Myxococcus guangdongensis: one gene and its partner. The protein of the gene in region 1 interacts with the protein of each later gene in a pairwise test. Links are inferred from orthologs where the notes say so. Each region holds a gene or a part of one and is shown on either strand. Other genes may lie near its edges.

What was found. The genes of interacting proteins can lie anywhere in the genome.
Region 2: the proteins of tsaE (region 1) and rlmB interact in binary tests that used the Escherichia coli proteins (3 or more experiments, as listed by UniProt). The link is inferred for Myxococcus guangdongensis from one-to-one orthologs.

What each region holds. Positions count from the first base shown.
Region 1 is NZ_JAJVKW010000022.1:75,192-82,745, forward strand. What follows is about bases 1-2,862. They hold tsaE (tRNA (adenosine(37)-N6)-threonylcarbamoyltransferase complex ATPase subunit type 1 TsaE), read left to right. Parts: upstream 1-1,122; coding sequence 1,123-1,602; downstream 1,603-2,862. Other genes in these bases: LXT21_RS41275 (NAD(P)H-hydrate dehydratase), read left to right, coding at 1-1,091; LXT21_RS41285 (class II glutamine amidotransferase), read right to left, coding at 1,605-2,465; hutI (imidazolonepropionase), read right to left, coding at 2,554-2,862. In the rest of the region: more of hutI, read right to left, coding at 2,863-3,819; LXT21_RS41295 (hypothetical protein), read right to left, coding at 3,824-4,564; hutU (urocanate hydratase), read right to left, coding at 4,579-6,234; LXT21_RS41305 (BON domain-containing protein), read right to left, coding at 6,415-7,545. UniProt on the Escherichia coli protein: Required for the formation of a threonylcarbamoyl group on adenosine at position 37 (t(6)A37) in tRNAs that read codons beginning with adenine.
Region 2 is NZ_JAJVKW010000009.1:348,153-355,716, reverse strand. Bases 1,978-4,849 are described here. They hold rlmB (23S rRNA (guanosine(2251)-2'-O)-methyltransferase RlmB), read right to left. Parts: upstream 3,881-4,849; coding sequence 3,074-3,880; downstream 1,978-3,073. Other genes in these bases: LXT21_RS27360 (ATP-grasp domain-containing protein), read right to left, coding at 4,399-4,849; LXT21_RS27365 (hypothetical protein), read right to left, coding at 3,886-4,335; tuf (elongation factor Tu), read right to left, coding at 1,978-2,508. In the rest of the region: transcription termination/antitermination protein NusG, read right to left, coding at 1-408; preprotein translocase subunit SecE, read right to left, coding at 408-851; rpmG (50S ribosomal protein L33), read right to left, coding at 1,052-1,216; more of tuf, read right to left, coding at 1,318-1,977; more of LXT21_RS27360, read right to left, coding at 4,850-5,394; adventurous gliding motility lipoprotein CglB, read right to left, coding at 5,479-6,756; LXT21_RS27350 (hypothetical protein), read right to left, coding at 7,008-7,400; LXT21_RS27345 (HEAT repeat domain-containing protein), read left to right, coding at 7,485-7,564. UniProt on the Escherichia coli protein: Specifically methylates the ribose of guanosine 2251 in 23S rRNA.

The sequences.
Region 1 (7,554 bases):
GCCGCGCGGGCGCGAAGGTGGTGGCCGCGGACGTGCCGTCGGGTCTGCAGAGCGACACGGGCGAGCCCTTCTCGCCCTGCGTGGAAGCGGACGCGACGGTGGCCTTCGGCTTCCTCAAGCCAGGGCAGGTCCTGGAGCCCGGGGCTTCGCTGTGTGGTCGCGTGCACCGCGTGGACATCGGCATGGGGGGCGCGTCGTCGCGCGACGTCACCGGTGCCGAGCTCTTCGTGGTGGAGGAGTCCGACGCGCGCCGCACGCTGCCCGCGCGCAAGGCGGACACGCACAAGGGTACCTACGGGCACGTGCTCGTGGTCGCCGGCAGCCGGGGGAAGACGGGCGCCGCGGCGCTGGTCGCGAAGGCGGCGCTGCGCTCGGGGGCGGGGCTCGTCACGGTGGCCACGCGAAGCGACGCGCTCGAGTCCGTGCAGTCACACTCCGCCGAAATCATGGGCATCCCCCTGGAGGGCACGGGCCCGCTCGGCCTCGGGGACCTGGACGCGCTGCTCGCGGCGGCCGAGGGCAAGGACGCGCTCGTGATGGGGCCGGGCATCCCCCGGGGCCCCGAGACGGGCCGGCTCATCGGTGAGCTGCTGTCGCGCGTGGAGCTCCCCGCGGTGCTGGACGCGGACGCGCTCAACGCGGTGGCGGAGGACCTCTCCGTGCTCCGTCGCGCCAAGGGGCCCGTCGTCCTCACGCCGCACCCGGGCGAGATGGCGCGTCTGACAGCCAAATCGACCCAGGAGGTCCAGTCCAAGAGATTGGACATCGTGGGTCGACTCGCGGCCGGGCTCAACGTGACGGTGGTGCTCAAGGGCGACCGCACGCTCACCGCGCACGCGGATGGCCGCGTGTTCATCAACACCACGGGCAACCCGGGCATGGCCACGGGCGGCTCGGGGGACGTGTTGTCCGGCGTGTGTGGCGCGCTGCTGGCGCAGGCCTTCCCGCTGCCCGACGCCATCTGGACGGCGGTGTACACGCATGGCCTCGCCGGGGACCTGGCCGCCGCGCGACGCGGGCAGCTGGGTCTGGTGGCGGGAGACCTCATCGAGCAGGGGCTCTGCGAGGTGTGGCTGCGGTGGGAGCGATGAGCGACACGGTGTTGTCGAGCGAGGTGCGGCGATGAGCGAGGCCAACACGGTGGAGCGGCGCGTGACGCTGGCCTCGCCCGAGGAGACGCACCGGCTCGGAGTCCGGCTGGGCGAGCTGCTCGAGCCGGGGGACTTCGTGGGGCTGATTGGCGATTTGGGCGCGGGCAAGACGCACCTGGTGCGCGGCGTGGCCGAGGGCGCGCGCGTGCCCCGCTCCGAGGTGGCCAGCCCCACCTTCGCCATCGTGTACCCGTACTCCGGCCGAATCCCGCTGTACCACGCGGACCTGTACCGCCTGACGGGCTACGACGACCTCTACGCCACCGGCTTCATGGACCTGGTGGGCGGCGAGGGAGCGGTGCTGGTGGAGTGGTTGGACCGGGTGCCGGAGGCCGCGCCTCGCGAGCACCTGCGCGTCACGTTGGCCCACGCGGGCCAGGACTCGCGGACCCTGGAGGCCCGGGCCTTCGGAGCCCGAGCCTCGACGCTGCTGACGACCTGGCTGCCCTGACGTCAGGCGGCGTGCTGGCTGGGGCCGGGCGTGGGCGGCGGCATGACGCCCCCCGCGAGCTCCGGCACACGCCAGCGGTGGAAGACGAGCCCGGCGTCCACGCCGATGACGTCCTCCTCCTGCACGGGCGCCCAGTTCGGCCCGCCGCACAGCGCCTCGCTGGAGACGATGAGCTGCTCCAGGCGCGTGCCCGCGACGGGGAGGCCGCCCAGCTCGCACCGCGCGCCGCCCACGGACACGAAGAGCGTCCGGTTGCGCCGCGAGGCCACCATCACCTCGCCGTTGGTGACGAGGAAGTTCATCGCGGAGCGCTGCTGCGCCTGCGAGTCATCCGTGATGGCCGCCACCAGCCCCATCGTCTCCGCGAGCGCCCGCGCGACGCCCTCCACGGGGACCGAGTGGCCGATGGGATGCCTGGCCGCCAGGCGGGTGAGGAAGAGGTAGAAGCACCGCTCGCTGTCCGTGGTGCCCTGGATGCCCACGCGCAGCGTCGGGCAGATGAGCTCCTCCACCGCGGCGCGATGCCGGGCGAATTCCCTCAACGTCCCGTTGTGGACGAACGTCCAGCGGCCGTGGTGGAAGGGGTGGGAGTTGCGCAGCTCGACCGCGCCCACCGAGGCCAGACGGATGTGCGCCACCACCGTGTGTGAGGACACACGGCTGCTGACACGCTCGAAGTCGGGGTCACTGTGCGCGGGGCCCACACCGTGGGCCACGACAGGCGACGCTTCGGCGCCATAGGCGGCGATTCCCCATCCATCCTTGTGCTCGCGTGACTGGATGAGGAGCGAGTTCTTCTGCGTCACCAGCGAGGGGTGGACCGCGGAAGGGACTGACGATCTGAATCCAAAAAGTCGGCACATGGCTGCAGTTGGTACTTATAACGGCCGGCCCCGACGGGAAGTTCTCCAACACTCCCGTGCGACGCACGTGTCACCAGTCGACGTCGCTTCACCCGCAGGAATTCAGCTCCTGCTGGACGACGACACGCCCGGCTTTCACCACCGTGCGCGCGTGCCCTATTCCTAAATGGTAGGGCAGATGACGGAAAGACGCACAGCTGAACAAAACCAGGTCGCCTGCATCACCCACGGCCAACCGCCCTTGTCGTTGCAGTCCCAATGACAACGCGGCGCCACGGGTCGCGGCCCAATACGCCTCCGCCGCCGAGAGTCCGTTCTCGAGACACGCGAGTCCCAGCGCCAACGCCGTGTTTTCACTCATGGCGGAGCCCGGGTTGACGTTGGTGCCCAAAGCGACATTGAGGCCCGCGTCGCGGATGCGACGTCCCGGCGCGTAGGGGCGCATGCGCAGGAAGAGGGTGGAGGTGGGCACGAGCACCGCGGTGACGTTGGCGGCGGCGAGCGCGCGCAGGCCCGCGTCGGTGACTTGCTCCAGGTGGTCGGCGGTGGCGGCGCCCAGTTCGGCGGCGAGCTCGGAGGCGCCGAAGGCGGTGAGCTGGTCGGCGTGGAGGCGCGGCTGCATTCCCAGCTCGCGGCCGGCGGTGAGGATGCGGCGGGCCTCGTCGACGGTGAAGGCGCTGTCCTCGACGAAGACGTCGCAGAAGCGCGCCAGGCTCTCGTTGGCGACGGCGGGGAGGATTTCGTCGATGCAGAGGCGGACGTAGTCCTCGCGGCGCTCGCGGTACTCCGCGGGGATGGCGTGCGCGCACAGCAGCGTGGGCACCAGCTCCACGGGCGTCATCGTGTTGAGCCTGCGCACCACGCGCAGCATCTTCAGCTCGGTCTCCACGTCGAGCCCGTAGCCGCTCTTCACCTCGGCCACCGTCACGCCCTGCGCGAGCAGCCGCTGCACGCGAGGCAGCGCCAGCCGCACCAGCTCCTCCTCGCTGGCCGCGCGCGTGGCGCGCACGGTGCTGACGATGCCGCCGCCGGCCTTGGCGATCTCCAGGTACGTGGCGCCCTGGTTGCGCAGGTCGAACTCCGCGGAGCGCTCACCGGCGAAGACCAGGTGCGTGTGCGGGTCCACGAAGGCGGGGCCCACGAAGCCGCCTTTCGCGTCGAGCACCTCGGTGCCCGCGCCCACGCTGCCAGCTGGCAGCTCCGCCTCCGCGCCCACGTACGCGATGCGACCGGCGCGGATGCCCACGCAGGCGTGGGGACGCGAGGTGAGGGCGGCCTCCGCGGGCTCGCGGTGCGTGCCCTCCAGGGTGAGGACCTCGGACGTGTTTCGGACCAGCAAGTCGAGCGCTTCCATGATGTCAACGACCTCCACGCACACCCACGATGGGAACGTTCCAGCTCGTGCTGTCTCCAACCTTCGCGCGACCGAAGCCACCCGACAGCTCCAGGGTGTCCAGCCATCCCCACGTGAAGCGCGCGGCGACGACACCGCCGTAGTACAGCGAGCCGTTGCTCATGCCGTGCGACGACAGCGTGTGCACGGCGACGAAGGGGACCAGGCCCACCGACACACCGGGCTCCGGCGAGAAGCTCAGGGCACACGTCGCCTCCGCGCCCGCCATGCTGCCCGGTCCGCCCTTGCTCGAGGAGATGCCGAAGTCGGACGCCCCGCGCACCGCCAGCGAGGGCGCGAGCCCCAGGCGTTCCGAGCCGATGTAATAGGACATGCCCGCGTAGACGCCGTAGCCGGGCACGGGCAGCGGCAGGAACATCTCGCCCTGCAGGCCCGTGTGCAGGTGCAGCCGCGCGGTGAGCGGCCACGTCATCGCGGCGTCGAAGGCGAGGCCCCACTGCTGGGTGGAGAAGCTCGCGTCGTCGCCGCGGAAGCGGTCATCGGTGCCGACGGAGGGCACCGTCCCCGCGATGGGCGCGCTGAGCCGGGGGCCGGTGCGGATGCCGGCCTGGAGCATGCGCTGCTGGGCGGAGCCGGGCCCCAGGCGCATCACCATGGGGCCGACGGCGGAGGGGGCACACCCCGCGAGCGCTCCGAGCGCAAGGACCAGCAACAGCGAGAGGCTCGGGCGCGCGGGGTGGGCCATGGCGAGGCACAAGGCTACACGGTGATGCCCGGAATCTTCACGCCCCGCTCCTTGGCCACCTCGATGGCCTCGGGGTAGCCCGCGTCCGCGTGGCGCAGCACGCCCATGCCGGGGTCGCTGGTGAGCACGCGCTCGATGCGGCGCGCGGCCTCGGCCGTCCCGTCCGCGACGATGACCTGTCCGGCGTGCAGCGAGTAGCCCATGCCCACGCCGCCGCCGTGGTGGAAGGACACCCACGACGCGCCATTCACCGCGTTCACCAGCGCGTTGAGGATGGGCCAGTCCGCCACCGCGTCCGTGCCGTCCTTCATCGCCTCCGTCTCACGGTTGGGCGACGCCACCGAGCCGCAGTCCAGGTGATCTCGTCCGATGACGATGGGCGCCTTCACCTGGCCGGTGCGCACCAGCTCGTTGAAGGCGAGGCCCGCCTTCGCGCGCTCGCCGTAGCCCAGCCAGCAGATGCGCGCGGGCAGACCCTGGAACGCCACGCGCTCCTCGGCCATGTTCAGCCAGCGCTGCAGCGAGGCCTTCTGGGGGAACAGCTCGCGCACCACGCGGTCCGTGACGCGGATGTCCTCGGGGTCTCCGGACAGGGCCACCCAGCGGAACGGGCCCATGCCCTCGCAGAACAGCGGGCGGATGTACGCGGGCACGAAGCCAGGGAACTCGAACGCGTTCTCCATGCCGCCCAGCTGCGCCTGGCCGCGCAGGTTGTTGCCGTAGTCGAAGACGTGGCAGCCGGCGGCCTGGAAGTCGTTCATCGCCTCCACGTGCTCGATCATGGACTCGCGCGCGCGGCGCACGTAGCCCTCCGGGTCCCTCTTGCGCAGCTCGGCCGCGGCCTCCAGCGACAGGTCCGTGGGGATGTATCCGTTGAGCGGGTCATGCGCGCTGGTCTGGTCCGTGACGAGGTCCGGCTTGATGCCGCGGCGGTACAGCTCGCGGAACACCGAGGCCGCGTTGCCGATGACGCCGATGGAGCGGCCCACGCGCCTGGCTTGCGCGTCCTTCACCATCGCGAGCGCCTCGTCGAGGTCCTTGGCGACGACGTCCAGGTAGCGCGTCTCCACGCGGCGCTGGGCGCGCCACGGGTCGATCTCCACGCCCAGGAACACGGCGTTGTTCATGGTGGCCGCGAGCGGCTGCGCGCCACCCATGCCGCCCAGACCGCCGGAGAGGATGAGGCGGCCGGAGAGGTCGTCGGTGCCGAAGTGGAAGCGGCCGGCGGCGGCGAACGTCTCGTAGGTGCCCTGGAGGATGCCCTGGGTGCCGATGTAGATCCACGAGCCGGCCGTCATCTGGCCGTACATCATCAGGCCCTTCTTCTCCAGCTCGTGGAAGTGCTCCCAGTTGGCCCAGCGGCCCACGAGGTTGGAGTTGGCGATGAGCACGCGCGGCGCGTCGGGGTGCGTGCGGAAGACGCCCACGGGCTTGCCGGACTGGACGAGCAGGGTCTCGTCGTCGGCGAGGCTCTGGAGGCTGGACACGATGCGGTCGAAGGAGGGCCAGTCGCGCGCGGCCTTGCCAGTGCCGCCGTAGACGACGAGGTCCGCGGGATTCTCGGCGACCTCCGGGTCGAGGTTGTTCATCAACATCCGGAGCGCGGCCTCCTGGACCCAACCCTTGCACGAGAGGGTGGAACCACGGGGGGCGCGGATGACGCGGGACATGAACGGGCTCCTGAGGAATGGCTGACGGAAAGGCCCGGCACACTACCCGAACCCGTGGAGCGCGGGGGCAGCACCGTGAAGCCCCTCGCGCGCAGTGTCCATGGGAGGCATCCGCCGCGCCCCGTCCCCGAGGTGGGGACGGGCACGCTCCGTCCATGACGCGCGGGGCCGAAGCCCGCTTCAGGAGTGCAACGAGCCGTCGTCGTCGGGGACCTGGAGCGGCGCCTGGGACGAAGGCGCGCGCGCCACGCCCTCGCTCCGGTGGAGGCGCAGGTGGTTGAGGACCTCCTTCACGCCGAGCACCGACTCGGTGACGTCCTCGATGGCGCGCTTCTCGTCGCGGCTGCGCACGCTCCCGGCGAGCGTCACCACGCCGTCCAGCACCTGCACTCCCACGTCCGAGGCGTCCATCCACTCCTGCATCAGCCGGTCGCAGATGTCCGCGCGGATGCGGTCATCGCCTCGCTGATAGCCACGGGGTCCGCGTCCCTGGGGCGTGCGGGGTCGGCCGGGGAGTCCGGCGTAGCCACCATGACCCAGGTCGTGGTCATCCGCGCGCGTCGCGCTGGTGGAGAACCCCACCCGGGGCGGTGCCATGTTCTCCACGCCGGGTCCGTGGCCCGAGGGCTGCGTGCCGCCCCGTCGCACATCTGCCTCCGCCAGCCGCTCGCGAGGGCGCAGCTCCCTCAGCTCGTCCATCCATGCCTCGGGTTCATCCCAGGTGTCCGCGCCGCGGCGCCCCTGACGCGAGTGGCCCGGGCCCACGCCCCCGCCACGCAGCGAGTCCGACGGAGCGTCCCTCCAGCGCCCCCGGTGCGAGCCGCCCCTGTCGTCGGGCGGGCCGTGGCGTCGGGGGGCCTCCTCATCGAGCGCGCGGAAGGTGCCGCTCGGGCTGTAGCCGGGTCGTCGGGCGATTCGCTCCGGGTCGAAGTGTCGGGCGCGGCGGTCCAGCTCCCGGTCGCGGTCGAAGTCCCGGCCGTATTCGTGGGCCCGGTCCAGCGCCCTGGCCGCGTCGCCGAAGTCCCGGTCGATTTCATAGTCGAGCGAGTCCCGGTCGCCTCGGAGCGTGCGGTATTCGCGGTCGCGCTCGAGGTCCCGGGAGGGGTGCTCGAAGTCGCGCCGGGCGTCCCAGTCCGAGCGGTGGGAGTCGTGGCCCGGCCGTGCGTGGTGCTCAGGGTGTTCGTGACGGGGAGGGCCCCGGTGTTGGTGGCCCGGGTCCTGGGCGCGCCAGGCGGGGGCGTCTTCGTGCTCCCTTCGGCCGTGTCGCTCCTTGCCCCGTCGGTTGGGGTCATCATGGCGCCTTCCACTCATGTCATCCGC
Region 2 (7,564 bases), on another replicon or contig:
GCCGTCCACCACACGCACCGTGTCGCCGTCGTCGAACTGCACCTTGGGCTTGGGCTTGAGCGTGCCCTCGGAGATCTGCGACGTGAGGTTCGCGACCTCCTTCTCCGAGATGGGTCGCGGTTGCTCGTTCTGGCCCGTCCCCGGGAAGCCGGTGATCTTCGGCGTGTTCTTCACCAGGTGGAGCGTCCGGTCGTTCAGCTCCATCTGCACGAAGATGTAGCCGGGGAAGAACTTGCGGCGAGACGTCTTCTTCTCGCCCTTCACCATCTCCACGACCTGCTCCATGGGGATGAGGATCTCACCGAACTGGTCCTGGAGCCCCTCGAGGCGGATCTTCTCCTCCAGGCTCTTCTTCGCCTGGTTCTCGAAGTTCGAGTAGGTGTGGACCACGAACCATTTCATCGCCATTACAGCTTCCCCCACAAGGCCGGCAGCCACTCCACCATCAAGTTGTACGCGACGGTGTCGATGCAGAAGAGCAGCACCGCGGCCACGAGCGAGGCGACGACCACGGCCACGGTCGACGTCCGGGTCTCCGGCCAGGTGGGCCAGGACACCTTCATCAGCTCGGACGCGACCTCCATGGAGAGGGTGTGCGTCTTGGGGTGGAAGTAGCCGGCCACCGCGAGGCCCACGGCCGACAGGTAGCCCACGAGCGTGGACACCTTCCAGTCCAGACCCTCGATGAGCACCGAGTCGGGCCATCCGAAGCTGGCCCACAGCGCTCCGAAGAGACGCTCCAGGAACAGCGCCAGGATGATGCCGGCGAGGAGGTAGAAGATGACCACGAGCCGCTTCGGATCCATCGCCGAGCGGTTAGCCTGCTGGCTGGCCTCTGATGCCGTCGCCATGGTGCCTCACGAGGTACTGCGAAAGCGAAATTTCACGAACTGCGGAAACACAGGAACCCCCGGTACCTCCAGGTACCGGGGGCCCCGCTCCCACTGAGACTTGGCAGGCCAGGAGGGATTCGAACCCCCAACACGCGGATTTGGAGACCGCTGCTCTACCGTTGGAGCTACTGGCCTAGAAACTCTCAGGAACTACCGACCTAGACCTTACCTTCCTTGTGGTCCGTGTGCTTGCGGCACTTCGAGCAGAACTTGCTCAACTCGAGCTTGTCCTGGCTCTTCCGCTTGTTCTTCGTGGTCGTATAGTTCCGCTCTTTGCACACCGTGCACTCGAGCGAAATGATGGAACGATTGCCCTTCGGCATGGCCTACCTCATCAGACACGAGAGGGGAAGGTTACCATCAGGCACCTTCCCCTCGGAATCCGGTGTTTGGGGCCAGGGGGCTCGAAAGCCCCCCGGGCGCGTTACTCGATGACTTCCGCGACGACGCCGGCGCCCACCGTGCGGCCACCCTCGCGAACAGCGAAGCGCAGCTCCTTCTCCATCGCGACAGGGGTGATGAGCTCCACCTCGATCGCGATGTTGTCGCCCGGCATCACCATCTCCACGTTCTCCGGCAGCTTCACCGTTCCCGTCACGTCCGTGGTGCGGAAGTAGAACTGGGGACGGTAGCCCTTGAAGAACGGGGTGTGACGACCACCCTCTTCCTTCGACAGCACGTAGATCTGCGCCTTGAACTTGGTGTGCGGCGTGATGCTGCCAGGCTTGGCAATCACCTGCCCACGCTCCATGTCCTCACGCTTCAGGCCACGGACCAGCGCGCCGATGTTGTCGCCCGCCATGCCCTCGTCCAGCAGCTTGCGGAACATCTCGACGCCCGTCACAACCGTCTTCTGCGTCGGGCGCAGACCGACGACCTCGACCTCCTCGCCGACCTTGACCCGACCGCGCTCCACGCGGCCCGTCGCCACCGTTCCACGGCCGGCGATGGAGAACACGTCCTCCACCGGCATCAGGAAGGGCTTGTCCGTCGCGCGCTGCGGCGTCGGGATGTAGCTGTCCACCGCCTCCATCAGCTTCAGGATGGCCGGCTCGCCGATGTCGCTCGCGTCACCCTCGAGCGCCTTCACCGCGGAGCCCGGGATGATGGGGATGCTGTCGCCGGGGAACTCGTACTTCTTCAGGAGGTCCCGGACCTCCATCTCCACCAGCTCGCGCAGCTCCGGGTCGTCCAGCAGGTCGACCTTGTTCAGGAAGACCACGATGTACGGAACACCGACCTGACGCGCCAGCAGGATGTGCTCACGCGTCTGGGGCATCGGGCCGTCCGCCGCCGACACCACCAGGATCGCGCCGTCCATCTGCGCCGCGCCCGTGATCATGTTCTTCACGTAGTCGGCGTGGCCCGGACAGTCGACGTGCGCGTAGTGACGGTTCTTCGTCTGATACTCGACGTGCGCCGTCGAGATCGTGATGCCGCGCTCGCGCTCTTCCGGCGCCTTGTCGATCTGGTCGTACGCCAGGAACGTGGCGCCGCCCGTCTTCGCCAGCACCTTCGTGATGGCCGCCGTCAGCGACGTCTTGCCGTGGTCCACGTGTCCGATCGTGCCGATGTTCACGTGGGGCTTGTTACGCTCGAACTTCTCCTTGGCCATGACACTCCTCTAAAAAATGGAGCCCTGAACCAGGATTGAACTGGTGACCTCATCCTTACCAAGGATGCGCTCTGCCAACTGAGCTATCAGGGCTTGGCGATGCTATGAACTACAACGTTTGGAGCGGGAAATGGGATTCGAACCCACGACATTCAGCTTGGAAGGCTGACGCTCTACCAACTGAGCTATTCCCGCAATGCCGAGTGGAGGGAGATGGATTCGAACCATCGAAGGCGTAGAGCCGGCAGATTTACAGTCTGCTCCCTTTGGCCGCTTGGGTATCCCTCCAGAATTTTGCACCACGAACCGCGACTACTCCCCGCACTGCTCGTCTCGGGCCCTCATCCGCGGCCCCGTCCTGCTTGGCCGGCGGCGGGACTTGAACCCGCGACCTACTGATTACAAATCAGTTGCTCTACCGACTGAGCTACACCGGCACTCATCGGCTCCTGCCCTACCCTACCTGCACCGAAGCCGTCAACCACCCGACTCCGATGTGCGAGGCGCGCCCTTTTAAAAGTCCCCTTCACCCAAGTCAAGGAGATTGATCCCGGGTTCAGACCGACTAACGGGAGGAGCTGCTCCCCCGTTGGCGGGCGACCTCGTATAGCAGAATGCCGGCCGAAACGGACGCATTGAGTGAACCGACCTGACCCGCCATGGGAATCCGCAGGCGGTGGTCGCAGTGCTTGAGCACACCCTCCCTCACTCCTCCCCCCTCGGCGCCCACGACGAGGGCCAAGGGGCCGTCCAGTCGGGCGCTCCACATGGGCTCGGTCGCGTCCACGTCGGCCGCGGCCACCCAGAGTCCCGCTTCCTTCAGCTCCTCCAGGGCACGCGAGATGTTCACCACCCGGGCGATGAGGCAGTGCTCCACCGCCCCCGCGGAAGCCTTGGCCACCGTCCCCGTCACCTGGACGGCCCGGTCCTTGGCGATGACCACCCCGTGTGCCCCGAGCGCATGGGCCGAGCGGATGATGGCTCCCAGGTTGTGCGGGTCCTGGATGCCGTCGAGCACCACCACGAGCGCGGGCCGCTTGCTGGCTTGAGCCGCCTCGAGCAGGTCCTCGAGCTCCGCGTACCGGAAGCCCCGGAGCTCCAGCACCACGCCCTGGTGCACGCCGCCGTCAGCCATCACCGCCAGCCGCTCACGCGTCACCTTCTCGACACGGACGCCCGCGTCCCGAGCGCGGCTGAGCAGCTCTCCCGCGGCCTTGGCCGCGAGCTGCCCCTCCACGATGAACAACCGCTCGACCTCATCCGGCCGGGCCCGCAGGGCCTCGAGGACCGGATTCACCCCATAGACGTGGCGCGCGGAGGAATCTCCCCCCTCGCGCTCGCCTCGACCACCTCGGGAGGAACGCTCACGCATGAGAACTAGAGGACCTCGACGGGGACGGAGAGGGTCTTCTGCTGACGGGCGCAGATCTTCTCCGTGCAGATGAAGAAGACGAGCTTGGCATCCACCGAGCCCTTGCCCGCGGCGGCCGCGGTGAAGGGGACCTCGAAGCGGGGGTCGGCGAACTCCTGGCCCGCGGCCTTCTTGGAGACCGAGTCCTCGCGGCCCAGCTTCTCCTTGGTCACGGTGAGCTGGGTGCCCTTCACATCCAGCTTGAGCGGAGCCTCCTCGGAGACGTGCGCGCCGGACTTCGTCTTCACCGAGACCACGAACACGCCCTTCTCCCCCGCCTTCACCTGGGAGGAGGAGCCCTCGGTGGACACGTCATAGAGGCTGGCGGGGTCCACTTCGTCCGCGGACGCCGGGGCCGCCCAGACGCAGGCCACCAGCAGGGCGGCGACGGAGGTGACGCTTCGGATGTGCGACATGGCTGACTCTCCTGGATGCGGGGGTTGCGTATCACGCCTCGACGTGGGGTGCCGGGATTCTCTTCACGCGCCCTCCGAGCCGCTCCGGGGCGTCCGGCTCGCGCGCTTCTTGCGCGGCGCCGGGACGACGGCACTCGCGAGCGGAATCGGTGGGAGCAGGTCCGGCATCGACACAGGCTCCGCGCCCGCGACCAGTTCCTCGGCCCGGATGATGATGGGCGTGGCCAGGTCCATGCCCGTCACCGCCTCCATCTCCGGCAGCGCGGGAGAGCTGTTCACCTCGAAGACCTTGGACTTCCCCTGCACATCCAGGAGGTCCACCGCCGCGACCTCCAGGCCCACCAGCCGAGTGGCCTTCTCCGCCGTGGCCCGCTGCCCCGGAGACAGCTCCATCTCCTCCAGACGCGCGCCCTTGATGAGCGTGTGCGCGAGCCGGCCCGGACGAGGACGCCTGCGGACGGCCGCAATCGCCTTGCCGCCCACCACCAACACACGCACGTCCTGGCTGGTGCTCTTCACGTACTCCTGCATCACCAGGTTGTGCCCCAGCCCCAGCACCGCCTCGAGCGCCGCCTCCAGGGACTGGAGGCTCTCGCACACCATCACCCCGTGCTTCTCCTGCCCCTGCAGCAGCTTCACGAGGACAGGGACCCCGCCCACCAAGCCCACCATCTCCTTGAGCTGGGCGGCGTCCCGCGCCATCACCGTGGCCGGGATGTCGATGCCGTGCGCGGACAACAGCTGCAGCGAGCGCATCTTGCTGCGCGATTGGGCGATGGCCTGGGCGTGGTTCACCAGGGGCACGCCGTGCAGCGCGAACTGGTTCACCACCGCCAGGCCATAGGTATTGATGGACTGGGCGATGCGCGGCAGCACCACGTCCGTGGGCGCCAGCTTCTTGCGGTCGTAATAGAGGGTGGCGCTTCCCCCTCCATCCAGATGCATCTGCACCCTGAGAGGGTTGAGAACGCGGAGCTGATGCCCCCTCGCGCGCCCCGCCTCGACAAGACGTCGGGTGGACGGAATGGAAGCGGAGCGCGAGAGAAGAGTGACTTTCATGGGCAGGGGCGGCAACCGGGCCGGAGGCGGACGGGACCTATAATCCCCACCACCCCCGGGGTAAAGCCGCCCCCGGCCGCCTGCTCAGCGCTGACGGATGGCGCGAATCTCGATCTTGATGGGATCTTCCGGGCGCGAGTTCTTGATGCGGTCGCACGTGGCCCCGTTGAAGAGCACACCCTCGTCCGTGAGACTCCAGGTCCCATCACCCGGCTGGAGCCGCTCTTCCTCGACGTAGACGACGATGAGCTTGGGGTTGGACGGCAGCTGCGGACCCTTCAGGGGAATCAGGCACGGCTCGGGATTGATGACCTCCTTGCTGATGCGCTCGAGCGCGGCGGAGAGTTCCTCCTGGTTGCCCGCCTGGTAGAAGGTCCGGCCGCACAGGCCTGTCGCCGCGATGCAGGTGTCATTGGAACCGCAAGCCGTCGGGTCATCCGCACAGGAACGGGCGAAGCCACCCGCCGCCGCCATGCCCTGGAGCACCGCGGGACCATCCCCCGTCGCGGTCTCCGCGCCGAAACCGATGACGATCGTCGTCACGCCCGCGTCCTTCAGCTCCTGCACCGCCGCCACGGACGCATTGGTGTCCAGGCAGCCACGACGCTCGTAGGTCGCGCCCGGCGTCGAACAGGTGGTCGCACCCGCGATGGTGCACTTGCACTGGGCCGGGTTCTCCGCCCCTGAGTACTCGTTCGCCTCATTGCAGTTGGGCAGGCCGTCCGTCAGCAGGATGACGAAGTTCTTGCGGTCGGGGTCCTTCAACGCCGGCATGCTGCCGATGAAGCGGAGGCTGCCGCTCGTGGGCGTACCGCCGCTGGGCTGTCCCGTTCCGAAGTTGGGGATGCCCTGGATGAGCGCGTTGATGGAGTTGGCGTGCTCGAGCAGCGAGCCGTCGTCCTCGATCGCCGGCAGGTCCTTGCGCACAGCGGTCGCCGTCGACTTGGCGCACGCATCGGTCTCGCTGGACTCAGGATAGGTCGTCAGGCCGAAGCGCACGAAGGGACCGCTGGACGAGAGGAAGTCCGGCACGGCGGCCTGCAGTTCGGACCAGCGCGTCGGGCAGGTGGCCGTGGGGCACGCCAAGGACTGGCCACACAACTGCATGTTGCCCTGGTTGTTGCGCACCATGCACGTCGGCTCGTTCGGATTCACCGGCAGCGTCATGGAGCCCGAGATGTCCACCAACAGCATGATGTTGGGCTTGCTCGACAGGGCCGTGATGGTCTCCTCGACCGTCGTCTGCGCGATGGCGAGCGGCTCCACCGGCTCGAAGTCGTAGGACTGACAGCCCGTGACGACGCCTGCGAGGGCGCCCAGAGCAAGGGCGCTCAGGCTCAGGAGGTTCAACTTGGCGCGCATAGGTGATGAATTCCTTCTGCTTCTATGGGGGGACGCGGAGCTCCGCGCGGCCGGGCTCTTCAGGGGGACGGCTTGGGCGCAAGAGTAACGCGTGACTCCCCCCGGAGGCTACAGCCTCAAGAGGAGGCCTCTCGGGGTTCGGATGAGACTGCGAGGTTACAGCAGGAGCCGAAGCGCCTCGTCGTCGAGCGCACACCCGGAGCGGAGCAGACGACATTGTCGCCTGCCTGGCGCTCCTCGGGGTGGAGTGGCTAGAGCGACAGCGTGCGGGCGCCCTGCGTGAGGCGCCAAAGAGAGGCGAGCCCCATCACCTCGTCCAGGGCGCCGCTCAGCGCCTCCGGCGGGTAGCCACACAGGCGCACCGTGGTGTCGCAGGCGATCAACTTCGCGCCCAGTCCCCGCGCCTCCTCCAGCATCTTCATGGGGGCCAGCACGCCCAGCGTCTCGCCTCGCGCGTGCTCCTCCCGCTCACGCTCGCCGTCGGGGTGACCGAAGGTTCCGTCCACCCAGGCGCGGAGGGCATCGAACGCGAGGACGAAGTAGACCTCGTCCCCCATGGCCACCGCGGTGATGCCCATGGAGGTGGCCTGGAACGCCGGCTCATACGTGGCGTGCTGAAGAAAGAAGAAGACCCGTCCAGCCATCGACGAAGCACCATACCGGGGTTCGAGTCCTGGCGGGCAAAAGGCGTATAACCCCGGACGTCCCCTCCCCTGCCGAGGCGCCCCATGTCGACCCCGACCTCGCCGCCCCCTTCCGCCCACACCTCCCGCTCCTCGCGGGGACGTCGATGGCGCGCCCTCGTGCT